4 regions of the Arthrobacter sp. WCS2018Hpa-7 genome follow, and region 1 is predicted to be linked to each of the others. Evidence: riboswitches for the same ligand, from Rfam matches in the RefSeq annotation. Region 1 holds a riboswitch; each other region holds the start of a gene.
What was found. A riboswitch is a leader RNA that binds a small molecule or an ion and turns the genes downstream of it on or off. The one in region 1 is predicted to bind thiamine pyrophosphate.

Region 2: it holds a riboswitch for thiamine pyrophosphate, as region 1 does, so the genes downstream of both, thiO (glycine oxidase ThiO) here and thiD (bifunctional hydroxymethylpyrimidine kinase/phosphomethylpyrimidine kinase) in region 1, are expected to answer to the same signal.
Region 3: it holds a riboswitch for thiamine pyrophosphate, as region 1 does, so the genes downstream of both, thiC (phosphomethylpyrimidine synthase ThiC) here and thiD (bifunctional hydroxymethylpyrimidine kinase/phosphomethylpyrimidine kinase) in region 1, are expected to answer to the same signal.
Region 4: it holds a riboswitch for thiamine pyrophosphate, as region 1 does, so the genes downstream of both, RQH14_RS14675 (ECF transporter S component) here and thiD (bifunctional hydroxymethylpyrimidine kinase/phosphomethylpyrimidine kinase) in region 1, are expected to answer to the same signal.

The regions. Positions count from the first base shown of each region.
Region 1 is NZ_JAVTJB010000006.1:186,148-190,353, reverse strand. Features, by position in the region: gene RQH14_RS09480 (Rne/Rng family ribonuclease) at 1-1,946, shown strand, start outside; TPP riboswitch at 2,083-2,181, shown strand; gene thiD (bifunctional hydroxymethylpyrimidine kinase/phosphomethylpyrimidine kinase) at 2,172-3,689, shown strand; gene rplU (50S ribosomal protein L21) at 4,066-4,206, shown strand, end outside.
Region 2 is NZ_JAVTJB010000005.1:201,077-205,282, forward strand. Features, by position in the region: gene RQH14_RS08150 (thiazole synthase) at 1-529, opposite strand, end outside; gene thiS (sulfur carrier protein ThiS) at 534-770, opposite strand; gene thiO (glycine oxidase ThiO) at 767-2,032, opposite strand; TPP riboswitch at 2,027-2,145, opposite strand; gene thiE (thiamine phosphate synthase) at 2,173-2,856, shown strand; gene RQH14_RS08170 (ferritin-like fold-containing protein) at 2,901-3,569, opposite strand; gene RQH14_RS08175 (TM2 domain-containing protein) at 3,725-4,206, shown strand, end outside.
Region 3 is NZ_JAVTJB010000009.1:17,241-21,446, reverse strand. Features, by position in the region: gene RQH14_RS11670 (alpha/beta hydrolase) at 1-397, shown strand, start outside; gene thiC (phosphomethylpyrimidine synthase ThiC) at 380-2,233, opposite strand; TPP riboswitch at 2,229-2,336, opposite strand; gene RQH14_RS11660 (amidohydrolase family protein) at 2,433-3,515, shown strand; gene RQH14_RS11655 (VOC family protein) at 3,594-4,206, shown strand, end outside.
Region 4 is NZ_JAVTJB010000013.1:47,394-51,599, forward strand. Features, by position in the region: gene RQH14_RS14665 (energy-coupling factor transporter transmembrane component T) at 1-394, opposite strand, end outside; gene RQH14_RS14670 (ABC transporter ATP-binding protein) at 391-1,989, opposite strand; gene RQH14_RS14675 (ECF transporter S component) at 1,989-2,609, opposite strand; TPP riboswitch at 2,687-2,823, opposite strand; gene RQH14_RS14680 (NUDIX hydrolase) at 3,022-3,744, shown strand; gene RQH14_RS14685 (DUF4235 domain-containing protein) at 3,781-4,041, shown strand; gene mnhG (monovalent cation/H(+) antiporter subunit G) at 4,142-4,206, opposite strand, start outside.

The DNA of each region.
Region 1 (4,206 bases):
CTGCCTTCGTGGACATCGGACGCGGACGCAACGCCGTGTTGTACGCCGGAGAAGTCAACTGGGACGCGGTCAACCTCGAGGGCCAGCCGCGCCGGATCGAGAACGCGCTGAAGTCCGGCGATTCCGTCCTGGTGCAGGTCACCAAGGACCCTGTAGGCCACAAGGGTGCCCGCCTCACCAGCCAGATCTCCCTGCCCGGCCGCTACTTGGTATACGTGCCCGGTGGTTCCATGACCGGCATTTCCCGCAAGCTGCCCGACGTTGAGCGCAACCGCCTCAAGCGCATCCTGAAGGACCGTTTGCCGGAAAACGCAGGCGTCATTGTCCGCACGGCTGCTGAAGGTGCGTCGGAAGAAGAACTGACGCACGACATCAACCGCCTGCGCGCCCAGTGGGAAGGCATCGAAGGTCAGGCCTCCTCCACCAAGGTCCTGGCTCCGGAACTGCTCTACGGCGAGCCGGACCTGACCATCAAGGTGGTCCGTGACGTCTTCAACGAGGACTTCTCCAAACTGATCGTTTCCGGCGACGACGCCTGGGACACCATCGAGGCCTACGTGACCTACGTTGCCCCCGACCTTGTGGGCCGCCTTGAGAAGTGGACCAAGGACCAGGACATCTTCGGTGCCTGGCGCATTGACGAGCAGATCCACAAGGCACTGGAACGCAAGGTCTTCCTGCCGTCCGGTGGCTCGTTGGTCATCGACCGCACCGAAGCCATGACCGTGGTGGACGTCAACACAGGTAAGTTCACCGGCAGCGGTGGAAACCTTGAGGAAACCGTCACTAAGAACAACCTCGAAGCTGCTGAGGAAGTTGTTCGCCAGCTTCGCCTGCGTGACATCGGCGGCATCATTGTCATCGACTTCATCGACATGGTCCTTGAGTCCAACCGCGACCTCGTCCTCCGCCGCATGGTTGAGTGCCTTGGCCGCGACCGCACCAAGCACCAAGTGGCCGAAGTGACGTCACTGGGCCTTGTCCAGATGACCCGTAAACGCATGGGTACCGGCCTCCTGGAGGTCTTCGGTGAGCAGTGCGAGCACTGTGCCGGCCGCGGCGTGGTCACCCACGACGAGCCCGTGGAGCACCGCCGTGCCAACGTTGTGGCTGCCGAGCACCACCGCCCGCACACTGAGACGCAGCAACCTGCTGCCCGAACGGAACGCAAGCGCCGTCGTGGGAAGGGTGGGGGACAGGCTGTCGCCGAGGCTCCCGCGCCGGTCCACACCACTGCTTCCGCTCCTGCTGCACCACCTGCTGCCACCGAGCCGCAGGATCCTGCCAAGCAGGCCAAGGCAGAGGCAACTCGGGCTGCACTGGCAACGATTGCTGCTGCGGCCCACGCTGCCCACTTGCACGATGACGAAGTTCACCGTGCGGAAGAGCAGGCACGGGCCGCCGGCCAGCAGCAGGCAGCTGCTGGGGCTGCAGCACAGGCCGGGGCCGGAGAACAGGCTGCCCCTGAACCAGACCGGGACGCATCGGTTCGGGACGCACGTTCCACTCCGGTTCTGCGATTCGGCGGCGAAGAGGTTGCCCTGCCATTCGGGGAACACCATGAGGAACCTCCGGCCGCCAAGCCGGCCATGAGCCTGGATCTCCTGGCCGAAGCGTTCTCCCACCTTGGTGCGGCACCCGAGGCACGGCCCGAAACCGTGGTTCCTTCCAAGGCAGCCGCTGCACCGGAAGCCGCCGTGGCGCGGCCTGTAGATGAGGGCCCTGAAGCTGCGTCGGCGTCGAAGTCACGCAGTGGGCGCCGCAACCGCAGTGCGAGCCGCGCCCAGGGCGCAGCCAACGAGACCAGCGTTGAGCACCACGAGGTAACAGCTACGGCAGCGCGTGGAACAGCTCACGAGGCCAAAGCACCGGCTGAGCCTGCCAAGAAGGTGGTATCCGAGGAACCCATCATCCTTGGGGTTGGCGTACCTGCTTCGGAGCTCTAGCATCTGATCCGCAAAGGCCCTGCAGTAACCGTCACCGGCGGGTACTGCAGGGCCCTTTGCTGTCCGCGATCAAGGGTCACATCCGGTCTTCTGCGTGGCGCAGTTCCCGAGCCGTGCTGCTTCCCGGCTACGCTGGTGGACTGACACGGGGTGCCGGGCATAGGGCCAGGCTGAGATCCAGACCCGTTGAACCTGTCCGGTTAGCACCGGCGAAGGGATGTCCCCATGACGTCATCGTCGTATTCTCCCGTGTACCCATTGGTATTTTCCGGCCGTGAAACGCCCCGCGTACTGAGCATCGCGGGCTCGGACCCCTCCGGCGGTGCCGGTATCCAGGCAGACCTTAAGAGCATTGCCGCGCTGGGCGGGTACGGCATGGCGGCGATCACCGCGTTGACGGCCCAAAATACGCTGGGTGTCAGCGCCGTCCACGTTCCTCCGGTGGAGTTCCTGCGGCAGCAATTGGAAGCGATCAGCTCGGACATCGCCATCGATGCCGTCAAGATCGGCATGCTGGGTGACGCAGCGGTCATCGATGAGGTCCGCGCCTGGCTCGAGGCGGTGCGTCCCGCCGTCGTGGTCCTTGACCCGGTGATGGTGGCCACCAGCGGTGACCGCCTCCTGCGAGGCTCTGCCGAGCAGGCCCTGGGCGCGCTCCTGCCCTTGGCGGACCTTATTACCCCGAACCTCCCGGAGCTCGCCATGCTGTTGGGGGAGCCTGAAGCTGCTGATTGGGAGTCGGCGTTGAACCAAGGCAAGCGGCTGGCAGCTGAGTGCGGCAACACGGTCCTGGTGAAGGGCGGACATTTGGCAGGGACGGAATGCCCGGACGCGTTGGTCAACACCAGCGGACTCCTGCGCCAGGACGTCATTGAGGTAGCAGGACCCCGCGTGGAAACGAAGAACAGCCACGGCACGGGCTGTTCGTTGTCGTCGGCTCTGGCCACTGTCCAGGCCCGCACGGGCGATTGGGAAACTTCCTTGCGCGAGGTCAAGCCGTGGTTGCTGAAGGCGCTGCTTCATTCGGACAGCCTCGATGTAGGCCAGGGAAGTGGGCCGGTCCACCATTTCCACCACCATAAGAGCCTGAGGCCGGGGGAATTTGCGGCGGCCCTGTGGAAGGAAGCCACTCCGGAGCTCGAGGCAATCTACAGGCTCAGCTTTATTGACGGCCTGCAATCGGGCGACCTCCCGGAAGCAGCGTTCAATTACTACCTTGCCCAGGACGCCATCTACCTCAACGGCTACTCCAGGGTCCTGGCGCGAGCGGGCGCCCTTGCACCCACTGAGGAGGAGCAGCTGTTCTGGGCCAGAGCGTCCCAACAGTGCCTGGAAGTCGAATCGGAACTGCACAGGAATTGGCTCAGCACCCGGGAGGCATCCTCGGTAACCGGGCCCGTCACCAAGTCCTATGTGGACCACTTGCTGGCATCAACGGCCACCGGCAGCTACTCAGTGGTGCTGGCGGCCATCCTGCCGTGCTACTGGCTCTACGCGGAGGTGGGCCAGCAGCTCCATGCATCCTTCGTGGACGCTGGATCCCCGGCAGCGCATCCCTATGCGGACTGGCTCAGGACCTACGCCGATGAAGAGTTTGCTGCAGCCACCAGGAATGCGATCAATTTCACGGACGCTGCTGCAGCGGCAGCTTCCGAGGGGGAGCGGGCAGCCATGGTGGAGGCTTTTGCCCAGTCCTGCCGCTATGAAACTGCGTTCTTTGACGCTCCGCGGCTTTTCGCCTGACGGGCTCTGTCCGGGCTTTTTAGTCCGGGTTGCCGGATCGCCACAGCGCGTCGCGGGTCAAATCACGTTAATCGCCCCAAACCCTGTAGGCTGTATGGGCACGGTGCAGGGAGAGTCCGTTACAACTGGTGACGCAAGTCACGTGGTAGCCTCCGGACCCGGCCTCATTTGCAGCTGAAGGTCAAACTAGCGTAATCTTGATCTTCGGTGCTTACGCCAACACTTGGGTTATGCCCCTTGGAATTGTTCAAGGGATGACTCGCGGACTTCGATCAGAAGTCCACGGCGTTGAGGCACAGCGCGAACCAAGCCTGATTTCGGTTCCAGGTTCCGCACGCAAATTTAGTTATAAACGTCGAGAGAAGTGAGTACCCAAGTGGTGTACGCGATTGTCCGCGCAGGCGGCCGCCAAGAAAAAGTTTCCGTTGGAGACTACGTAACGCTTAACCGCGTCCCCGGTGGAGCCGGCAGCACGCTTGAGCTGCCCGCCTTGCTCCTGGTTGACGGCGAGAAGGTC
Region 2 (4,206 bases), on a different contig from region 1:
TGTTGTGCGGGTTCAGGATGCCCAGGCCGGTTCCGATCGGCGAGCCGAGGGGCATCACAGCGGTGGCACCCAGGTTTTCGAGGCGCAAAGCCAGGACGGGATCATCATTGGTGTAGGCAAAGACCTTGAATCCACGGTTCACCAGCTGTTCCGTTGCTTCGACGAGTTCCACAGCGTCTGGAAGGAGGGTGTGTTCGTCGGCGATGACTTCCAACTTCACCCAGTCCGTTTCCAGTGCCTCGCGTGCCAGTTCTGCGGTCATCACGGCATCCTTGGCGGTGAAGCAACCGGCGGTGTTGGGCAACACGCGGATGCCGTGGTCCACCAGGAGCTGGAAGAGTGATCCTGTTTCAGCGGGTGAGTAGCGCCGCATGGCTACTGTGGTGAGCTCAGTTCCGGATGCCAGGAGCGCTGCGCCCAGGCCGTCCAGGCTCGGCGCACCTCCCGTCCCCATGATCAAGCGGGAGCCGAAGTGGACGCCGTCGATCTCCAGTGCGTCAGTATGGACCTCTGTGTTTGCTGTCGTCATGATGTCAGCCTCCTTGGACTGCGGTAACAAGTTCGAGTTCGTCTCCGTCGGCGAGCGCCGTTGCGGACCATTGGCTGCGCGGCACCACTTCGGAATTACGGGCGACGGCGACACCAAGCTTGCCGCCGTCGGCTGCCTGTCCGCGGTGGTCCAGGACGCGGCCGGTGACGGCTGTGACCAAGGTGCTGACTGAAGCGTCCTCCGGCACTGCGTGATCGGATCCGTTGAGTTTGATGTTCATGCTGTTTCCTTGCTGGGAGCGTGTGCCGGCGTGAGCGCCCGCGCTGTCGATGGAGTGGCCGTGAAGCGGTCCGGGCGGAATGGGGCCCACCGGGGGTCTGACGAGCCGTTGATCAGCCCGCCCACGATCCGCGCGGCCGCGGGCGTCAGGAGGACGCCATGCCGGAAGAATCCTGTGGCGATCACCAGGCCATCAACATCCCCGCTGGAACCGGCGACCCGTCCAAGCAGCGGGGCGTTGTCCGGGGTGCCGGGGCGGGCCCGGGCCGTCGCTTCGAGCAGTTCAAGTTCCGCCACCGCGGGGACTAATGCTTGGGCGTCCCGCAGCAACTGGTAGACGCCCCCGGCTGAGACCGCGTTGTGGGATGAGGACAGTCCGTCCTCGCGTTGGGTGGCCCCGATGACTACCGTGCCGTCGTCCCTGGGTACGATGTAGACGGGCACTCCGCGGACCATCCCTCGGACGGTGGAAGTGAGCAGGGGCCGGAGGTGTTCAGGCACCCGAAGCCTGAGGATGTCGCCATACACGGGCCGCACGGGAAGGCTGAGCCCGTCCGGCAGCCCCTCAAGGCCTGCCGCCCCCAGTCCGTTGGCGACCACCGTTTCTGTGGAGTGGACAGCGGCACCGGACGTGAGTTCCACGCCGGAGACCCGCCCTCGGTCCCACAGCAAGCGGAGCGCCGTCGAGGCCACGGCAAACCCGTCCCCAGCCCCCGAAACCCAGCTGGAGTCGCTGGCCGTGTGGCGTGCCAATCCTGACAGCAGGCATGCCGCGAGCTTCCGGGGATCAACCTGGTGATCGGCGGGAATATCGAAGGCACTGGAAATTTGTGGGCTGAGGAGGGGTTCGCGGTCCCGGGCGTCGCGCAACGACAGCGGCTCAACCCCGAGGCCTGACGCGAGCTGCACCGCACGGAGGTCTGCCAGCGCCCTGCGGTCCGCGGCGTCGGCACCCACGGCGATTGTCGGCGTCGTGCGGTATCCGGTGTCTTCTCCTCCGCGGGTCAGGCTTGCGGCGAAGGACGGCCAAAGCCGTGACGATTCCAGCATCAGCTCAAGGAGGTCTTCCTCCTGGTAATGCAATTCACTCACGGGGGCGAGCATTCCGGCGGCAGCGAATGTGGCTCCGGCAGCCGGTGCGGGATCGATCACCACCACTGAGCGGCCAAGTCGGCGTGCTTCGCTGGCGATGCCCAGACCGATGATGCCGCCACCAATGACAGCCACATCGGCATGCATGGAGGTTTGGCGGGGATCTGCCATTCCGGTTTCCTTCCCTACGCCGGTACTAGCCGGATCAGGTCAAGCGGTCGGCGCTGAAGCCCTCTCAGCCGGACAGTCATATAGCGAACGTCGCGGCTCCCGCAGTACGTGCCCAGTTTAGAGGAACTACTCTGGTTTCCATGACCCCGACTGATGCCCTCGCCACCGCCCGCCTGTATCTGTGCACTGATGCCCGGAAACGGCAGGGCGATTTTGAAGACTTTGTGGACGCTGCCTTTGAGGGCGGGGTGGACATCATCCAGCTGCGCGACAAGACCCTGGAAGCAGCCGAGGAATTGGAGCTGTTGGCGGTCCTGCAAGGAGTTGCGCAACGTCATGGACGGCTCTGGGCTGTCAACGATCGCGCCGATGTTGCCAGCGTTTCCGGGGCTCCGGTGTTTCACATCGGGCAAAAGGACCTGCCGTTGACGGTGGCTCGGACGTTGCTTCCGGAGCCCGTAACGATCGGCCTCTCCACCCACTCCCCCGAGCAGGTAAATGCCGCCATCGCAGCATCACCAGGACAGGGAGGCCTGGACTATTTCTGTGTAGGGCCCGTCTGGGCAACACCCACCAAACCCGGCCGGGAAGCCGTGGGCCTGGACCTGGTCACATATGCCGCAGAAGCGAGCAAGCGTGCAGATGAGACCACCGGCGGTGCCGTAAACCTGCCCTGGTTCGCCATTGGCGGGATCGATCTCAGCAATGTGGAGCAGGTACTGGCTGCCGGAGCCAGCCGGATTGTGGTGGTCCGCGCCATCACTGAAGCTGTGGATCCGACGACGGCGGCCAAGTCGCTGCTGAAAGCGCTGGACACCGTCTGAGCCTGGCCGCTTAAAGCCTTTCGGACATAAGCCCGGCCAAGCCGCTATGCAGTCAGGCCCAGGGCCGTCATCCGGCGTGAGTGCCGCTCGGCGAGCTCGCCCGTCAGTCTCTTGACTGCGGCGCGGGCATCTCCACCGCTTTTCAGTGTTGGCCCCAACTGTGGATGCTCCATGCCCACCCTCTGCGCCTGCGTCAGCGCTTCCCCCACCAGCCGGCGGCCCCACAACGCCAGTCGCGAGGCGAGTCGAGGGTCATCGGCCAAGGCCCGCCGCAGCAGGACTCGAAGTACCTCGGTTGCTTGGTCGGGAGAGGCAACCCGGTCCACGAACTGCTGTGTTGTTGGATCCAGGAAGGCAGCGACAGCCCGGTAGAAGTCCGAGGAGACGGTGTCGATGACGTATGCCTTCATCACGGATTCGAACCAGTCCCCGGGCTTGGTGCGTTCATGGAAGTGATCGAAGGAACGCTGGAACGGCAGCATGGCTTCCTCGGGATCGAGGCCCATTTCCGCTAGCCGATCGCTGAGCAGCGCGAAGTTTCCGTACGCGCCGACGGCAATTTTTGCCAGCACCGACCGGTCATGGAGCGTGGGGGCGTATCGGGAATCGAACGAAAGCCGGCCGAAAGCCGACAACTCGCCGTAGGCCATGGCACCCAGCAGTTCCGCGGCGAGTTGTCCGGCAGAAGGTGCCACGTCCCGGGAAGTGCCCATGATCCAAGACTATCCCCGGCTTTCCACATCCCGCCCGCGGAGATTTGCTGTTTGCCGCGCTGGTCCTACTAGGCTGATTGGAAGTGAGTTGACCGCCAGGCCTGCCGCAGGCCGCGTGTCCTCCTCCTCGCACCCACTCCCCTGAAGGATGTTCCATGAGTAACCCGAGCTACCCGCCCGCGCCCCACAACGGGAACGGCGCTCCACCAGTACCCCCTGCACCCGGTGCTTTCGGCAACCAGTACCAAGGCGGGCAGCAGACCTACCAGCCGGGCCCGGGTTCCAGCCCTTATGGCGCTCCCGGAATGGGCACTCCGGCCAAGTCCTTCATGGTCACCTGGATCCTGTCATTGCTTCTGGGTGGCCTCGGTGTCGACCGTTTTTACCTGGGAAAGATCGGCACCGGCATTGCCAAGCTGCTCACTGCGGGCGGACTCGGCATCTGGTCCATCGTGGACCTCATCATCACGCTGACCGGCAACGCGCGGGATAAGGAAGGCCGCCCGCTGCTGGGTTATCCCGAAAACAAGAAGAAGGCCTGGATCATCACGATCGTCGTATGGTTCGCCGGCCTGGTGGTTGGAATCGTGTCCACGGTGCTGTCCCTGACGCTGGTGGCTGCTGCGGTCCAAGGACA
Region 3 (4,206 bases), on a different contig from region 1:
AGCCACAGCTTCCCACCGTGCCCTCATGGCACCGCTGTTCGATGTACGGAGCCAGCTCAACGACGCCGACTATCAACGTGAGTACTACCGCCGGGCGTTTTCTGCCGAAACGGGGGGATTGGATACTCCCGAAGCGCGCCGTTCCGCCCGCAGGCTCAGGCTTCAAGCCCCGCCTTGGGAAGCTCCGCTGCACATCGTACCCGGCGTCCCCACGTTGGTTCTCACCGGTGGGTGGGAACCCCTGTACGAAGAAATCGCCGGCTATCTCCAGGAAACCGGCGCCCTCCGCCGTGTTGCTGCGGGAGGACACCGGCCCCAGGATTCAGTGGACGGCGATCACATCATCCGCTCGTTTGTTGGCGACGTCGGACGGGCCATGTCAGTTCAGGCTTCCTGAGCCGGCCTCAACCGTGCCTGGGCTGCCGGGTACCTGAAGTTCCGGCAAATAGACCTTTCCGCCCGATGCCAGGAATTCCTGGCTCTTTCCGCGCATGCCACTGTACATTTCCGCTATGGCCGTCTGCGCCTCTTCTGATCCGTATTCGTCACGGATGTCCTGGCTGATGCGCATCGAACAGAACTTGGGGCCGCACATGGAACAGAAATGGGCGGTCTTGGCCGGTTCGGCCGGCAGCGTTTCGTCATGGAAGGCTTCCGCTGTCACAGGGTCCAACGAGAGGGCAAACTGGTCCCGCCAACGGAATTCGAACCTGGCCTTTGACAGGGCATCGTCACGCTCATGGGCCCCTGGATGGCCCTTGGCGAGGTCGGCGGCGTGGGCTGCGATCTTGTACGTGATGACACCGGTCTTGACGTCGTCCTTATTGGGAAGACCCAAATGTTCCTTGGGGGTCACGTAGCAGAGCATGGCAGTGCCGTACCTGGCGATCTCGGCGGCGCCGATGGCTGAGGTGATGTGGTCATAGCCAGGAGCGACATCGGTGACCAAGGGCCCCAAGGTGTAGAAGGGGGCTCCTTTGCACAGTTCCTGCTGGCGTTCCACATTTTCCCGCACCAGGTGGAACGGCACGTGGCCAGGTCCTTCCACCATCACCTGCACATCGAACTCCCACGCCCGCTGTGTCAGGTCGGCGAGTGTATCCAACTCGGCGAACTGGGCTGCGTCGTTGGCATCGGCGGTTGCGCCCGGGCGCAGGCCGTCGCCCAGCGAGAAGGCGACGTCGTACTGGGCGAAGATTTCGCAGAGCTCGTCAAAATGCGTGTAGAGGAAGTTTTCCTGATGGTGCGCCAGGCACCAACCCGCCATGATCGACCCGCCACGGGAGACAATTCCCGTGACCCGGTTGGCGGTCAGCGGCACATATCGCAGAAGCACGCCGGCGTGGATGGTCATGTAGTCCACGCCCTGCTCACATTGCTCGATCACAGTGTCCCGGAATATCTCCCATGTCAGCTTGTTCGCCTCGCCGTTGACCTTCTCCAGCGCCTGGTAGATGGGGACCGTCCCGATGGGGACCGGGGAGTTGCGGATGATCCACTCCCGGGTGGTGTGGATATCGTCGCCAGTGGAGAGATCCATGACGGTATCGGCACCCCACTGAGTGGCCCACTGCAGTTTGTCCACCTCCTCCGCGATGGAGCTCGTCACGGCTGAGTTGCCGATGTTGGCGTTGATCTTCACCAGGAATGCCTTGCCGATGATCATCGGCTCTGACTCGGGATGGTTGATGTTGTTGGGAATGATCGCCCGTCCTGCGGCGACTTCGCTGCGGACCAGCTCAACGTCGCAGCCCTCCCGCAACGCGACGAACTGCATCTCCGGAGTCACCGTGCCCTGCTTGGCGTAGTGCATCTGCGTGACGGTTTTACCTTCGACGGCGCGGCGGGGCACCGGTTGAGTGCCCTTCCACTCTGCTGATGCTTCGCCGCGCCGAACCGCAGACTTGCCGTCGTCCAGCAGGTTTCGTTCCCGTCCGCGGTAAGCCACGGTGTCACAGCGGGCTTCGATCCATGAAGAGCGGAAAGGCTCAAGCCCTACAACGGGATCGCTGCCGGGACCCGCCGTGCGGTACACCTGGAACGCCGGGTTTGCTTTGCCGTTGGGGGAGGGCTCCAAAGCGATCTCCGTGACGGGCACCCGGATCCCGTGGTCCGGGTCCTCAAGGTAGGCCAATGAATGGGATTTCAGCGATTGCGTCACGGATTCCGGTGTCTTTGCGCTGGAGTCGGCCCGGTTTTGGGCAGGGCTGTGCTGTGTTTTGGTGGTGCTCAAAGGATCACTCACTTCCTTCGCCGGCATTACCCGGACAGGTTCAACGGTCGCAGACTGCATCAGTCCGATCTCAGCCCCTGCAGGGGCCCCCGTGTGGTCGTAGACGAAGCTACCACAGCTCCCCGGAGGCTCCCAGTCACATGGAGTCCGGGGTTGCAGCAACCTGAACTCCCTTGGACTTGCGGACTAGGCTTTTTCCATGGCCAAGATCATCGAATTCACCGGACCCGTGCTCGTGTCACGGAACGACCAGCGCCATGGGATGTGGTCCGTGGACGGCACCTTGACGTTTGTGCGCCCCACGAAGGCACCGGACTGCGTTCTAGATGGCTGGGTCCTCCCGGGCTTCGTTGATGCCCACTGCCACATCGGTTTGGGAGTGGGCGGCGCTGTTGACGAGCGGACCACCCTTGCCCAAGCCCAGGCTGACCTCGACGCCGGGACTCTGCTGATCCGGGACGCCGGATCACCCAGTGACACCCGTTGGGTCCAGCAACGTTCGGACGTGCCCCGGCTGATCCGGGCCGGAAGGCATATTGCCCGGAGCCGGCGCTACCTCCGCGGTTTGGGGCATGAAATCGAACCGGACCAACTCGTGGAGACCGTTCGGAAGGAAGCCCGGGATGGAGACGGGTGGGTCAAGTTGGTGGGGGACTGGATTGACCGTGGCGTGGGTGACCTCGCTGCCTCCTTCCCCGCGAAAGTCGTCAAGGACGCCATCTCTGCCGCCCACGATGAAGGTGCCAGGGTGACGGCCCACTGCTTTGCCGAAGACACAGTGGACGACATGCTGGATGCCGACATCGACTGCATTGAACACGCGACCGGCCTGCTGCCACGACACATTCCGCGTTTGGTGGAACAGTCCGTGCCGATCGTTCCTACCTTGGTCAATATCGCGACCTTCCCGGACATCGCTGCCCAGGCTGCTCCGAAGTTTCCTGTCTATGCGGACCATATGGTGCGGCTTTGGGAGCGGCGGCGTGAGCGTGTGCTGGAGGCCTTTGAGGCCGGGGTGGCCATCTACACGGGCACAGACGCCGGAAGCGTGATCAAGCACGGCAGGATCGCCGAGGAAATGAAGGAATTGCACGACGCCGGCCTGCCGCCGGCGGCGGTCGTGGACGCCGCGGCGTGGCGTGCCCGGGAGTGGCTGGGAGCCGAAGGCATCAGCGAAGGGGCGAGTGCCGACGTCGTGCTGTGTTCCGAGGATCCCAGGATCCGGCTGGAGACTGTTTCCAACCTCAAGCACATCGTTCTTCGGGGTTCCTTGGTCCATTAGGAATAAATTGAAGCTTCAAGTAATTTAGAGAAGTAGGAACGGTGCTGATGAGCGGCACCTCGAACTCGGGAGCTTCACATGACCACACCACTCAGCCAGGATCTTCTGCCTGCCGAACTGACCATGGGCACTGTCATGCTCAAGGTCGGCGACATGACGGTTATGAGCGACTACTATCAGCGGGCCCTTGGCCTTGACGTCGTGGCCGAGCAGGATGGTGGGCTTTACTTGGGGCGCGTCGGAAAGCCCGTGGTGCACCTTGCTCCGGCCTCAGGGCTCCAGATTCCAGGCCGCGGGGAGGCCGGCCTGTTCCACACGGCCATTCTCTTCCACGATCAGCCTTCACTGGCTGCCACCATCGCCACCGCTGCCGAGTACGAGCCCCGCGCGTTTGCGGGCAGTGCCGACCACCTGGTCAGCGAAGCGTTCTACTTTACCGATCCTGAAGGCAATGGGATTGAGCTCTACTACGACAAGCCGCGTGAACTCTGGCAGTGGGACGGCAAGAATGTGGTGATGGACAATGTTGCCTTGCCTCCGCAGCGATTCCTCCAGCAGCACCTGAGTGAAGCGGCGGTGACCGGACAGCGCGAGGCGGAGGCCGGAATCGGACACGTTCACCTGCAAGTGGGCGACGTCGCAACTGCCCAGCACTTCTACGTGGAAACCCTGGGCTTTGAGCGGACCGCGG
Region 4 (4,206 bases), on a different contig from region 1:
TCGGGTCCGTGCAGGTCATCAGCAGGATCGCCGGCAACGCGATCGCCAAACCGCGCAACATGAAACCCAGCCCCAGCTCAAGGGAACCTTCGCTGATGGACCAGAGTCCGACGTCGAGCAGTACAGCGCCGCTGTCCGCCGCCACGATCGCAGTGCTCCAGCCACCGATCGCGGCCGCGATGATCAGCGGCCAAGCGCGCTGCCACAGAAGCCTGAGCGTAAGCCCGGCGAGCGGAAACAACGCCAGCTCCGCAACCAGCGCCGCGGACGCCGATACCCAGTCGATGGACAGGGCCAGCACCAGGGAAATCAGGAAAACGGACACGAACTTTGCCAAGGGGTTGGCTCGGGTCAGCAGGGCATGATTCCCGCGGAGATTCAACGCATCCCTCATGCTGCACCCGCTTCCTGATGCGTGGCTTCACCATGCTGGACCGGACCGAGCCGAAGCTCCGTTCCGCCGAGCACTGCGCTGAATTCCTGGTCATGGGTCACGGAGACCACAGCCGTTCCGGCGTCCAACAACTCTGAAAGGAACGACGCCAGCTCGGCCCACGTATTGGCGTCCTGACCGAACGTGGGCTCGTCGAGCACCAGGACTTTGGGGTGCGCGGCCAGCACGGTGGCCACCGAAAGCCGCCGCTTCTCGCCGCCGGAAAGGGTGTAGGGGTTGGCATCCACCAAATGCGTAAGCCGCAGCCGCTCCAACAGTTCGTCGACGCGTTCTTCGCCGCGGCCCACATGCCTGGGCCCAAACATGAGCTCGTCCAGGACCTTGCCCGTGACGAACTGGTGCTCCGGTTCCTGGAACACCGTACCGATCCGTGAAATCAGCTGGTCTGCTTTCCACTTGAACGGGTCAATGCCGGCCCCTTCGGAAAGCTCGACGGCGGCACTCACCGTGCCGTCCACCGGCGCAAGAAGGCCGGCCAACGTGAGCGCAAACGTGGACTTTCCGGCGCCGTTGGCTCCAGTGATGGTCAATGCTTGGCCGGCCCGGACCTGCGCGGTGATTCCCGTTTGCACTGGGACCGGCGGGAAGGTCTTGAAGCCCTTGCGCCGCGGCTTCTCCCGGGAAACTGCGAGGTCCTGGGCTGCAAGGAGCAGTTGGGAGGTGTGGGGTTGGCTGCGCCGTTCGCGGGTGGCCGGAACGTACCCAGGCACCCAAACGCCGGCGGCCATCAACATGGTGCGGGCTTCGGACAGGACCTTGTCAGGCGGGCCGTCCAAGAGGACCCCGGCCTTTGCCGTGCCCGTTCCCGTTCCCGCCGCCAGGGAACCCGGCTGCAGGACCACGATCCGGTCCACCAGGTCTTTCCAGACGGACACGCGGTGCTCCACCACCACCAGCGTTGCGCCGGTCTTGTCGAGGCAGCGCTTCACCGCGTCACGCACCTCCAAAACGCCTGCCGGATCCAGGTTGGCGGTCGGTTCATCCAACAGGATCAGGCCCGGCCGCATCGCCAGGATGCCCGCCAGTGCAAGGCGCTGCTTCTGCCCTCCGGAGAGTGCCGCCGTCGGGTGGTCCAACGCCAAACCGCCACCGGCAGCGGTACGCAACCCGACGTCGTCGAGCGCTTCATGGACGCGGGACCAGATCTCGTCCCGCGGCACAGCAAGGTTCTCGGCACCAAAGGCCACGTCGTCGCCAACCCGCGACAAGACCACCTGCGTTTCCGGGTCCTGCTGCATCAGCCCGGCGCGGCCCCGCTGCTCCCGGGGCGCCACGCCGTCGATTAGCAGCGAACCTGACTCGTCCGAGTCGTCTTCCTCATCGCCCAACACGCCGGCAAGGGCGTGCAGCAGCGTTGATTTGCCGGCACCGGAAGGTCCCAGAAGGAGAACCCGCTCGCCAGGTTCAATCCGGAGGTCCAACCCATGAATGGCCGGAGTGGACCGGCCGGCATGCCGCCAAGCCCAGCCCTCGGCGGAGATGGCGGCAGGCCGTACCGGGCTGCTGTTGTTGCTGCCGCTCTGCGTGGCGGGCATCAGCTGAAGACGGGCTCCGACGCGGCCTTGCGCGATGCGAAGGAGCTCAGCACGCCGGTTTTCGCCAAGCCACGGGTGGCAATCCAGGACAGTGCGCCAGCGATGATCGCACCCGAAATCGTGGTGAAGGTGATGTACGCCAGCTTGTCCACGGCCTCGTAGGCGATGTTCCAGCCCCACGGGAGGAAGGAGTCGTTCAGGCCGCAGAAGAGGCCCGCACCGGCACCCGCGAGGAGGGCCGTGGGCAGGTTGAACTTCTTGTACCGGAAAGCGGCGAAGATGAGCTCCGCGCCCAAACCCTGCAGGACGCCGGAGATCAGGACGGTGGTGCCGTACTGGGAACCCATGATGAGCTCACCGGTGGCCGCGACAGCTTCGCAGAACAACGCTGCGCCCGGCTTGCGGATAATGAGCATGCCCAGGACTGCGGGGATCATCCAGCCACCGGCGATCAGGCCGGTGAGCGGCGGATACGTCGCGTTCATGGGGATGGAAACCAGCGCGGCACCCTGGGACCAGGCCCAGAAGATCACGCCGCCTGCGATGGCGATAAGAGCCGCCACAACGATGTCTACAACACGCCAGGTGTAACTGGCCTTCTTCACGTTTACCGTGGTCATTTTTCTGCCTCCTGAGGTTACAGGAGGGGAAAGTGCTCCCCGGATTTCCAACCGGCCTGCGCCGCCCGGATCCGGACACTCTGAGAAGCTCGACTCCCTTGCGCCGGTACTAACCGGATCAGGTTCGAGGGTCTGCGGCTGTCCGCACTCTCAGCGCCCTCGCGTCTCCTGCATCTCTGCAAGGTCCGACGGCGGCGCTCCCCTGTCGTTATCAAATCTGCCCTGATGGGCTGGTTCAGTTTACACCTGCGCGTGTTGCGGGCGCTGGTCCGTTGCCGGCAGGTGGTCACAATCGGACGTTGCGAGGCCCGCTCTACACCCTTCGCGCCGGTCTTGGCATGCACACCAGGCCCCACAACGAGACCTGAGAGAATGATCCAGCAGACTCGACCGCGGCAAAGGGGCACTTTTCATGAACAATCCACCCAGTCAGGATCACGCTGTCGGCGAGGGCACCATATCCGAGCCACGGCTCGCTGCCAGTGTCATCCTGCTCCGTGATTCCCCGGGCGGGCTCGAGGCGTTCGTCCAGCACCGGGTCAGCACCATGGACTTCGCCGCCGGAATGGTGGTCTTCCCAGGCGGCAGGGTGGATGCTGCGGACGAGTCAGGCTGGGACTACCCAGCGGAGCTGCTTCAACGCCACGCTGCCGCCTGGAGTTCGAGTTCCATCGGCACCGGCACCGACTCCGACTCAGGTGCCGGCACCAACTCAGCGCAGGCCGTGACCAACGCAGGCACGGTCCTCACCGCCGCAATCCGCGAAGTCCAGGAGGAGTCGGGGCTCAGCATCAGCGCCGCGGACGTCCGACCGTGGGCCAACTGGATCACGCCCACGGACATGCCGAAGCGCTTTGACACCTACTTCTACCTTGCAAAACCCGTCCCTGGAGCCGAGCCCCGGCATCAAACCACGGAGGCCTGGCAATCGTTGTGGATGCCGGTGGACGGAATTCTGGAAGCGGAGGCGGCCGGGACGCTGAAGCTGATGCCGCCCACCTATTACCTGCTCAAGGAAATCGCCGATTTTGAGACGGTGGACGCTGTCTGGTCGGCGGAACACACGGTCGTTCCAGTGTTGGCCCCGGTGGGGTCCCTGGCAGCGTTCCTGAAGGAGCGGGAAAGCCGACGCTGACACTTGAGTTGGCCCATGGACGGCTAGGCTGGAGGCATGAACCTCTTCTTCAAGCTGCTGGGTACCGGAGTGAGCCTCGGAGCGGGCTTCGTTGGCACCAAACTCGTCAACAAAGGGTGGGAAAAGGCCACTGGCAACAAACCACCCCTGGGCAACGACGACATGGAAACGAGCTTGCGTTCAGCGCTGACTTTTGCGCTGATCTCAGCCTTCGTCAGCACCCTGATTCAGGTGTTGGCCAGCCGTGGCACCCAGCGTGCCATTGCACGTTTCGCCAAGACGCACGACATCCTCTAGCCTCAACCACAGACAACAACGCGGGGTCGCTTTGCCTCCACCTGATGGAATGAACACCAGTGGACGCACGGCGGCCCCGCGTTTGCTGTGACTGGGACTTTTAGTGGTCGTTCCGGGGTTCTTGCCCGGCAGCCGCCCGTTGAACAACGGCTTCGAGTTCGTCCT